3 regions of the Kitasatospora sp. NPDC015120 genome follow, and region 3 is predicted to be linked to each of the others. Evidence: riboswitches for the same ligand, from Rfam matches in the RefSeq annotation. Region 3 holds a riboswitch; each other region holds the start of a gene.
What was found. A riboswitch is a leader RNA that binds a small molecule or an ion and turns the genes downstream of it on or off. The one in region 3 is predicted to bind cobalamin.
Positions count from the first base shown of each region.

Region 1: another riboswitch for cobalamin. It lies ahead of ACF1AK_RS21545 (ribonucleoside-diphosphate reductase subunit alpha); the one in region 3 lies ahead of ACF1AK_RS31015 (cobalamin biosynthesis protein).
Region 2: another riboswitch for cobalamin. It lies ahead of ACF1AK_RS21690 (FecCD family ABC transporter permease); the one in region 3 lies ahead of ACF1AK_RS31015 (cobalamin biosynthesis protein).

Region 1 covers NZ_JBIBVJ010000009.1:46,069-49,333, forward strand. Annotated here, with positions in the region: gene ACF1AK_RS21545 (ribonucleoside-diphosphate reductase subunit alpha) at 1-1,111, opposite strand, end outside; cobalamin riboswitch at 1,291-1,432, opposite strand; gene ACF1AK_RS21550 (hypothetical protein) at 1,590-2,687, shown strand; gene ACF1AK_RS21555 (glycosyltransferase family 2 protein) at 2,980-3,265, shown strand, end outside.
Region 2 covers NZ_JBIBVJ010000009.1:77,449-80,713, forward strand. Annotated here, with positions in the region: gene ACF1AK_RS21680 (ABC transporter substrate-binding protein) at 1-134, opposite strand, end outside; gene ACF1AK_RS21685 (ABC transporter ATP-binding protein) at 177-947, opposite strand; gene ACF1AK_RS21690 (FecCD family ABC transporter permease) at 965-2,053, opposite strand; cobalamin riboswitch at 2,149-2,287, opposite strand; gene sodN (superoxide dismutase, Ni) at 2,375-2,770, opposite strand; gene sodX (nickel-type superoxide dismutase maturation protease) at 2,967-3,265, shown strand, end outside.
Region 3 covers NZ_JBIBVJ010000022.1:22,467-25,731, reverse strand. Annotated here, with positions in the region: gene ACF1AK_RS31020 (alpha/beta hydrolase family protein) at 1-895, opposite strand, end outside; cobalamin riboswitch at 1,075-1,287, shown strand; gene ACF1AK_RS31015 (cobalamin biosynthesis protein) at 1,321-2,307, shown strand; gene ACF1AK_RS31010 (cobyric acid synthase) at 2,304-3,265, shown strand, end outside.

The sequences.
Region 1 (3,265 bases), on a different contig from region 3:
CGTCGAACTCCTCGCCCCACAGGTCGACCAGCTCGGGGACGTCGGCGGGGGAGAACAGCGACCAGTCGGCGTTGGCGTTGACCCGGCGCATGAACTCGTCCGGGATCCAGTGCGCCAGGTTGAGGTTGTGGGTGCGGCGCGCCTCCTCACCGGTGTTGTCGCGCAGCTCCAGGAACTCCTCGATGTCGGCATGCCAGGTCTCCAGGTAGACGCAGGCCGCGCCCTTGCGGCGGCCGCCCTGGTTGACGGCGGCGACCGAGGAGTCGAGGGTGCGCAGGAACGGCACGATGCCGTTGGACTTGCCGTTGGTGCCGCGGATCAGCGAGCCGCGCGAGCGGATCCGGGAGTAGGACAGGCCGATGCCGCCGGCGTGCTTGGACAGGCGGGCGATCTGCGCGTAGCGCGAGTAGATCGAGTCCAGGTTGTCCAGCGGGGAGTCCAGCAGGTAGCAGCTGGACATCTGGGGGTGGCGGGTACCGGAGTTGAAGAGGGTCGGCGAGGAGGTCAGGTACTCCAGCCGGCTCATCAGGCGGTACAGCTCGGCGACCTCGGCGACCGACTGCTCGGTGTCGCCGACCGCCAGGCCGCAGGCGACGCGGAGCAGGAAGTACTGCGGGGTCTCGACGACCTTGCGGGTGATCGGGTGGCGCAGCAGGTAGCGGGACTGCACGGTGCGCAGGCCGAAGTACTCGAAGCGGTCGTCGCCCCGGGGGTCGACCAGGGCGTCCAGGGCGGCGGTGTGCTTGGCGACGAAGGCGGCGGTGGTGTCGCCGATCAGGCCCTCGGCGTGGCCGACCGCGATCGAGGTGGAGAACGAGACCACGCCCTGGCTCGCCGCCTCGTCCACGATCTCCAGCGCGAGCAGGCGGGCCGCGAGCTTGGAGTACTGCGGGTCCTCGGCGATCATCGACGCGGCGGCGTCGACGGCCAGCCCGCGCAGCTCGGCGAAGTCCGAGCCGGCGTGGCGGCCGCGGAGCGCGGCGGCGGCGACATGGCCGGGGTCGGCCTGGGGGAGGTCGGCGCTGCGGTCGGTCAGGAGGCGCAGGAGCGCACCGCCGGGGTCGGAGACCGTCGGGTCGGCGGGGGCGGAGCTGGAACCCTGGGCGGGCAGGGTGGCTGAGGCAGCGGTGGTCAAGGCGCTCTCTCCTGGCGGCGGCGACGGGGGTGGCTCGGGCCGGACCGTTCGGGGCAGGGGAGACCGCCGCGCGGCCCGGAGGCGTCGCGCGCGTGTCGTCCCCGGCCCGCCCGCGAGGCCCGGAAGGTGGTGCTGGTGCCATGGCCCCTGCGGGGAGGCGTCGGCACGCCGTCGGCAGGTACTCGGACTCGCGGCGCACCTCGGGAGGCGGCCGCACACCGCTGCGGGGCAGTCCCGGACTCGCACCGGGTTCCCCTGCGTCGACAGCAGGGATGAGCATACATCTAGTGGTGCTCGCTGGATGCGACACCACATGTTGTGCAGCGTGGCGTGTTGCTCCGATGACCGGTGGTACCGGGGCGGGGCCGCGGGGTGCCCGCGGCGGGGTCCGTTGCGAAACGGATTGGTCACCGGGACGGTCCCCCGTCGGGTGCATGCCCTACGATCTCGGCACATGAGCGAGGGAACGGGCGCTCCGGGGGACTGGGCCGGTAGGGCCGTGCCGCCGGGGCAGGGTCAGCAGCCTGGCGCGCCGGGTCAGGTGCCGCAGCCGGGGCAGCCGCCGGTGCCGCCGCCCGGCGGGTTCGGGCCGCCTGCGACGCCGTACGTGCAGCCGGGGGCGGGGGTGCCGCCGCAGGCCCAGCCGCCGGTGGCGCCGCATGTGCCGTCCGGCGCGGTGCCGTACCCGCAGCCGGGGCCCCCGCAGGGCCCCCCGCCGGGGCCGCAGGCCGGACCGCCGCCGGGACCGCAGCCCGCGCCCCCGTTCGCCGGCTGGCCGCAGCAGGGCGCCCAGCCGCCGCAGCCGGCCCCGGCCGAGCCGGACTGGAACGCCATGGCGGACCGGCACGCCGACGAGTCGCGCCGCCGCAAGCGGCTGTGGATCGGCGCGGTGGTCGTCGCCGCCGTGCTGGTCGGCGGCATCGTCGGGGCCGGGGTGTGGATCAACGGCCGGGACAAGGGTGACGGCCCGAAGCCGGCCGCGAGCGGGACCACCGCCGGTACCCCGTCCGCCACCGCCACGCCCACCGAGCAGGCGGTGGCGGTGATCTCCGACGCCGCCACCGACAAGCTGCCGGTCGACGCGGCGACGCTGTTCCCCGATCAGACCCGGACCGTCGACGGCAAGGTGTGGACCCGCCAGGTGACCGGTTCCACCGCCCCCTGCTCCAAGGCGACCACCGGCGGACTCGGCCTGGCGCTCGGCGACGACACCTGCCGCTCGCTGGTCCGCGCGACGTACGTCAGCGGCGAGAGCGCCGTCACGGTCGGGGTCGCGGTCTTCGACAACAAGGCGGGTGCGGAGCGGGCGATCGGCCGCCACGCGGGACTGATCCAGGGTCTGTCCGGCACCGGCGTCCCGGTGTTCTGCGTGACCGACAAGTCCGGCTGCACCGAGACCCACGCGTCGATCGGCCGCTTCGGCTACTTCACGGTGGCCGGTTCGCTGAAGCAGGGGACGGACCAGAGCGACCAGCTCGCCACGGCCGCCGCCGGCGCGCTGGCGGAGCGTACGAAGGACGTCCTGCTGGCCCGGGGATCCCACACCGGCTGACCCCCGGCGGGGACGGGACGGCCCGCGAAGGGCGCCCGGGGCGGTCGGATAGGATGACCGCCCTCGGGGGAGGGATGCGTCCCCCCGTGGCCGCCCCGACGGGGAATCAGCGAGCAGGAGGTACCGCGCGGTGAGCGCTGCCGTCAATGCGACCAGCAGACGGCGCAGAGCGGCGGGGCGCCGGCGCGGAACGGGCGAGCCCGTCCCCGCGATGCTGCTGCCGGCGCCGCCCACTTCGCAGGAGAAGTACAGCTACACCATCCGCCACCAGTGGGTGCTGACCCTCTGTTCGATGGTGAGCTTCGGGTGCCTGGTGGTCAGTCAGGCCGAGCTGTACTCCCTCGGGTCGTGGTTCTGGCTCTGCGTGCCGTTCCTGTTCTTCACGGTCGTCTACTACGTGGTGTCGCTGCGGGTGAACAGCTTCACGCCCAACTTCGACGTCAAGGAGCACCGCCGGCTGGTGCGGCAGTGGAGCCCCGCCGAGTACCCGACGGTGGACGTCTTCCTGCCGGTCTGCGGCGAGCCGATCGAGGTGCTGCACAACACCTGGACGTACGTGCGGAAGATGGCCGAGCACT
Region 2 (3,265 bases), on a different contig from region 3:
CCGCAGTTGCGGACGGTCACCGGGTAGTGGGCGGAGGTGGCGGCGGCGCCGTCGCCGCGCGGGGCGATCTCGGCGCCGCAGCCGGTGAGCGCGAGGGCGAGCAGGGCGGCGGCGGCAACGGCCTTGGTGCGCATGGGAGGTCCTCGGGGGAAGCGGTTCGGCGGGGCGGGGGCGGGTTACGGCAGGCGGTCGAGGAGCAGCTGGACGGCGCCGGTGACCGGGTGCCGCACGGGCGTCGCGCGGACCTTGAACACCTCGGCCAGCAGGTCGGGTCCGAGCACCTCGGCGGGCGGCCCGGAGGCGACGATCCGGCCCTCCACGAGCACGTGGAGCAGATCGCAGTGCCCGGCGGCCAGGTTGAGGTCGTGCAGCGCGGTGAGCACCGTCGGCCCGGCCTCCCGGACCAGCGCCAGCACCTCCAACTGGTGGGCGATGTCCAGGTGGTTGGTGGGTTCGTCGAGGACCAGCAGCCGGGGTTCCTGGACCAGCGCGCGGGCGATCAGCACCCGCTGCTTCTCGCCGCCGGACAGGCTCAGGAAGCCCCGGCCGGCCAGGTGGGCGGCGCCGACCCGGCGCAGCGCCCCGGTGCAGAGCTCCCCGTCCCCGGCCGACGGCCCGGCCAGGGCGCCGCGCCGGTGCGGCAGCCGGCCCATGCCGACCACCTCGGCCACGGTGAAGTCGAACTCGGCGGAGTGCTCCTGCGGCAGCGCCGCCACCCGCCGGGCGGACTCGCGCGGTGCGAGCGCGTGCAGGTCGTCGCCGCCGACCAGGACGGCGCCGGCGGCGGGCCGCAGCGCCCGGTAGACGCAGCGCAGGAGGGTGGACTTGCCGCTGCCGTTCGGGCCGATCAGGCCGACCACCTGGCCGGCGGCGGCGTTCAGCGTGACGTCGTGGACCAGCCGGACGCCGGCCAGGTCGACCGAGACCCCGTCGACGGCGAGGTCCAGGGCGCGGGCGGGCGCGGTCACCGGCCACCGCCGAAGGAGTAGCCGCGGCGGCGCATCAGCAGCAGGAAGCAGGGCACCCCGACGGCCGCGGTCACCACGCCGACCGGCAGTTCGGCGGGCGCCAGCAGGGTGCGGGAGACGATGTCCACCCAGACCAGCAGCAGCGCCCCGGCGAGCGGTGCGACCAGCAGCACCCTGCGGTGGCCGGCGCCGACCAGCATCCGCACCAGGTGCGGGACCATCAGTCCGACGAAGCCGATCGCCCCGCTGACGGCGACCACGGTGCCGGTGACGGCGGCGGTGACCACGAACAGTTCGCGGCGCAGCCGGTCCGGGTCCACGCCGAGCGAGGCGGCCGTCTCGTCGCCCATGGCCAGTGCGTCCAGCCGCCCGGCGGCGCCGGCCAGGTGGGCCAGGCCGGCCAGCACGGTGACGGCGGCGATCGGCACCGAACCCCAGGTGGCGCCGCCGAGGCTGCCGAGCAGCCACATCATGGCGGAGCGGGCGGCCTCGCCGCGGGCGGCGGCGAAGACCATCAGCGCCGTCAGCGCGGAGAAGCCGTAGGACATCGCGGTGCCGGTGAGCACCAGCCGCAGCGGGGTCAGGCCGTGGGCGGTACGGGCCGTCAGATAGACCAGCACCATGGCGAGCAGGGCGGCGGTGAAGGCGGAGACGGAGATCGCCCAGACGCCGAGCGAGGCGAAGGCGCCCATCATCAGCACGGCGTTGGCGCCGACCGAGGCCCCGGAGGAGATGCCGAGCACGAACGGGTCGGCGAGCGCGTTGCGGACCATCGCCTGAACGGCGACCCCGGTGGCGGCGAGTCCGGCGCCCACCACGGCGGCCAGCACGGCGCGCGGCAGCCGGATCTCCCAGACGATCGCGTAGGCGGCGGCCTCGTCGGCCTCCAGCCTCCCGCCGGTCAGCCCGGCGCGCAGCAGCCGCAGGACCTGGCCCCAGCCGAGTCCGGAGGAGCCGACGGCGACGGCGCAGACCAGGGAGGCCAGCAGCGCGACGGCGAGGGCCGCGGCCAGCGGGACGGCGGGTGTTCGGCGCGGGCCCGGCGGGGCCGCGGCGGTGGCCGGTGCGGTCGCGGTGCTGCTCACTGGTGCGCGCCTTGCCTCGGGCCGCGCACGGCGCGGGGCGGCGCCCCCGGGCGCGGGTGTGCCGGGGCGCCATCCCCTCGCAGTCCACGGCGAGTTGTCGGGAGGTCGGCGTCCTCGGGCGATCGGGCTCACGGGCACGGGGCACCGTTTACCGTTGCGGGTCAGCGCCGGATTCGCACCGGCTTCCCCCTCTGGACGCCCTGGCAGCATAACAAGCACTCAGGGCAGGCAACCCTTACCGGGCCCGGTGTGGGCGGGAACACACGAACGCCCCCGGTCCGGCGTGCGGACGGGGGCGCTCGAAGGAGGGGGGAGCGGGGATCAGCCCTGCTTGGTCTCCCAGAAGATCTTGTCGACCTCGGCGATGAGGTCGAGCAGCGCCTGGCCGGTGGCCGGGTCGGTGGACGCCTTGGCGGCCGAGGCGGCCTTCAGGGTGTCGTTGATGAGCTGGTGGAGCTGCGGGTACTTCTCGAAGTGCGGGGCCTTGAAGTAGTCGCTCCACAGCACCGAGATGTGGTGCTTGACCGTCTCGGCGCGCTGCTCCTTGATGATGATGGCGCGGGCGCGGAAGTGCGGGTCCTCGTTGGCCTGGTACTTCTCCTGGGTGGCCTTCACGGACTCGGCCTCGATGCGGGCCTGGGCCGGGTCGTACACGCCGCAGGGCAGGTCGCAGTGGGCGTGGGCGGTGGCGCGCGGTGCAAACAGACGAGAGAGCATGGGAGTCCTTCCTTAGATCGTCTTCCCGCGCCCGAGATTACCCCTCGGACCCCGCCGTTTCTCGGCCGGGCGGCGGGCCTAGGGCAAAAGGCGGAGCCGGAACCGGGCGAATCCGGACATCGGCGGGCGGCGCCCCGTGCGGCAGACTGGTGTGCGACCGAGGGACGCGGCGGGACGCGGGCCGGGAGGAGGAGTCGTGGCACGGAGCGCGGAACCGGAGGAGGGGCCCCCGGCGGGCAGCGCGCCGTTCGGGCTGATCGACGTGGCGGGGGACTCGATGGTGCCGACCCTGCGCGACGGCGACCAGTTGCTGGTGCGGTACGGGGCGCGGATCCGGCCCGGTGCGGTGGTGGTCTTCCGCCACCCGTTCCAGCAGAACCTGCTGGTCGTCAAACGTGCCGACGGGCGGCGGCCGAAGGGCTGGTGGCTGCTCTCCGACAACCGGCCGGTGGACAGCGACAGCCGCAGCTACGGCGCGGTGCCGGACGAGCTGGT
Region 3 (3,265 bases):
CGAAGTCGGCCAGATCCACGCCGGTGCGGCCCTGCGCCGCGAGCGCGCCCAGTTCGGCGGCCGCGCCCCGGAAGCCGGAGCGGGCCGCGCCCCGGCGGGCGGTGGCCGGCCAGTCCAGCACCGGCGAGTCCAGGACCAGGCTGCTGATCGCGGGGGCGAGGTCCGAGCGGGCGGCGGTGTGCAGGGCCATCGTGGCGCCGAGCGACCAGCCGTGGAGCACGACCCGGCCCGCGCCGGCGTCCAGGGCGGTGCGCACCGCCGCCTCGACGTCCCGCCACTCGGTCTCGCCGAAGTGGCCGAGGCCGTCCGGGGAGGCGGGGGCGCCGGCGTCGCCGCGGTAGGTGACGACCAGGGCGGGCAGGCCGAGGCGCTGCAGCTCGGGGAGGACGGGCAGGGTCTGGGCCCGGTCGGCGTCCGGCCCGTGCACCAGGACCACCCAGGTGCCCCGCTTGCCGCCCAGCCGCCAGGCGGGCATCGCGCCGAGCTCGCCCTCGACGGCGGTCTCGGCGAACGGCAGCCCGAGCGCCCGGCCCGGGTCGCCGAGGTGGACGCGGGGGGTGAAGCGGACCTCGGTGCCGGGGGCGAGGGTGCCCCGGTCGGCGCGCACCAGCCGGCGGGTGACCCCCTTCTCGTCACGGTGCAGGACCTCCTCGACGACCGCATGGCCGTCCTCGCCCCACTCGACGGCCCAGCGGCCGGGGCGCTCGCTCACCGGCGTGCGGGTGAAGGTGACCCGCCCCGCGCCGAGGGCCTGGACGCGCACCGGGCCGGTCCGCACGCGGGCGGCCCCGGCCGGGCGGACCATCCGCTCGGACGCCCGGCGGCCGATCACCAGGACGGCGGCCCCGGTGCCGACGGCGGCGGCCGCCACGGTGGCCGCGATTCCCCAACGCATACTCGCTCCCCGGTGCTCGGTGTCTGGCTCGGTGTCCGGTCTCGCCGCCCCGACCCACCCTCAGTCCACTCGCGCGGGCGCAGGGAGGCCAGCAGGACACGGCCGTACGGGTAGTTCCGGGAGGAAAGTCACAGCGGCGCGGCGGGACGGCCCGGCGTGTGACCAACACCCCCGACGACCTCGGTTGACTCCCGGTTCGGGCCCGTGATGGGATCCTTCAGCCAATACGGAGGCATGCAGAGGAAGCCGGTGCGAGTCCGGCGCGGTCCCGCCACTGTCACCGGGGAGCACGACCGGAACACGCCACGGCGGGCCGTCAGAAGCCGCTGGAAGGCCCGGGAGGTGCGTTCGACCCGGAAGCCAGGAGACTCTCGCCCCCGGTTCGTCGATCCAGGGCGCGGACCCTGAGTGAGGACACGCACGCGATGCTGCGCCCTGCCGTGCGCCCGTTGACCCGGGCCGCCGCCTTCGGCGCCGGCGCGGTGGCCGGGTACCTGGCCGACGCCCGGTTCGCCGACCCGCGCCGCGGCCACCCGGTGGCCGGCTTCGGCACCGCCGCCGCCCGGCTGGAACGCCTGCTCTGGCGCGACCACCGCGCCGCCGGAACCGCCTTCACCGCCCTGGCCGTGGGCACCGTCGCGGCCGGCGCCCTCGCCGCCGACCGGCTGCTGGCCCGCCGCCCGCCCGCCCGGGCCGCCCTCGCCGCCGCCGCGACCTGGACGGTGCTCGGCGGCACCTCGCTGACCCGGGAGGCCCGCACCATCGGCCGTTCGCTGGCGGCCGGTGACCTGACGGCGGCCCGGGAGCGGCTGCCGCACCTGTGCGGACGCGATCCGAGCGCGCTGGACGAGCAGCAGCTGGCCCGCGCGGTCGTCGAGTCGGTGGCCGAGAACACCGCCGACGCCGTGGTCAACGCCCTGCTCTGGGGCGGCCTCGCGGGCACCCCCGGCCTGCTGGCGTTCCGCGCGGTGAACACCCTGGACGCGATGGTCGGTCACCGCTCGCCCCGCTACGCCCGGTTCGGCTGGGCCTCGGCGCGGCTGGACGACGTGGCGGGCTGGCCCGGCGCGCGGCTGACCGCGCTGCTCACGGTGGCCGCCGCCCCCGAACCGCGCACCGCCTGGCGGGTCTGGCGGCGCGACGGCTCGGCGCACCCCAGCCCGAACGCCGGGCAGGCCGAGTCGGCGTTCGCCGGCGCGGTGGGCGTGCGCCTCGGCGGGACGCTGCGCTACGGCGAACGGGTGGAGCACCGCCCCGTGCTGGGCGGGGAGCTGCGGCCGGTCGGGGTGGACGACATCGAACGGGCCTGTGTGCTCTCCCGGCGGGTGAGCGCGCTGGCGCTGGGTACGACGGTCGCCGGGCACCTGCTGCTCCGGGCGGCCCTGGGCGGGATGCGGAGGAGTGGGGCATGAGCAAGGCGCTGCTGGTCGCCGGGACGACCTCGGACGCCGGCAAGAGCGTGGTCACCGCGGGCATCTGCCGCTGGCTGGCCCGGCAGGGTGTCGCCGTCGCGCCGTTCAAGGCGCAGAACATGTCGCTGAACTCCTTCGTCACCGCCGACGGCGCCGAGATCGGCCGCGCGCAGGCGATGCAGGCGCAGGCGGCCCGGGTGGAGCCGGAGGCGGCGATGAACCCGGTGCTGCTCAAGCCCGGGGCCGACGGCCGCAGCCAGGTGGTGCTGCTGGGCCGGCCGGTCGCCGAGGTCGGCGCGCTGGACTACCGCGAGCGCAAGCCGGTGCTGCTGGAACGCGCCCTGGAGTGCCTGGCGGACCTGCGCCGGCGCTTCGACGTGGTGGTCTGCGAGGGCGCGGGATCGCCCGCCGAGATCAACCTGCGCGACCGCGACATCGCCAACATGGGCCTGGCCACCGCCGCCGGACTGCCGGTCGTGGTGGTCGGCGACATCGACCGCGGCGGGGTGTTCGCGGCGATGTACGGGACCCTGGCCCTGCTGTCGGCCGAGGACCAGCGGCATGTGGCGGGCTGGTTCGTCAACAAGTTCCGCGGCGACGCGCGGCTGCTCGCCCCGGGCCTGGAGATGCTGCGCGGGCTGACCGGCCGTCCGGTGCTGGGCACCCTGCCGATGCTGGCGGACCTGTGGCTGGACGCCGAGGACTCGCTCGACCTGTCCACCGTCGTCGACCGGACCGCCGCGCGCGGCCCGCTCGGCGCGGACGTGCTGCGGGTGGCCGTGCTGCGCTTCCCCCGGCTGTCCAACTTCACCGACCTGGACGCGCTCGCCCAGGAGCCCGGCGTGCTGGTCCGCTGGGCCACCCGCCCGGAGGAGCTGGCCGACGCCGACCTCGTCGTGCTGCCCGGAACCCGGGCCACCGTCGCGGACCTCGCCTGGCTGCGCGAACGCGGCCTGGA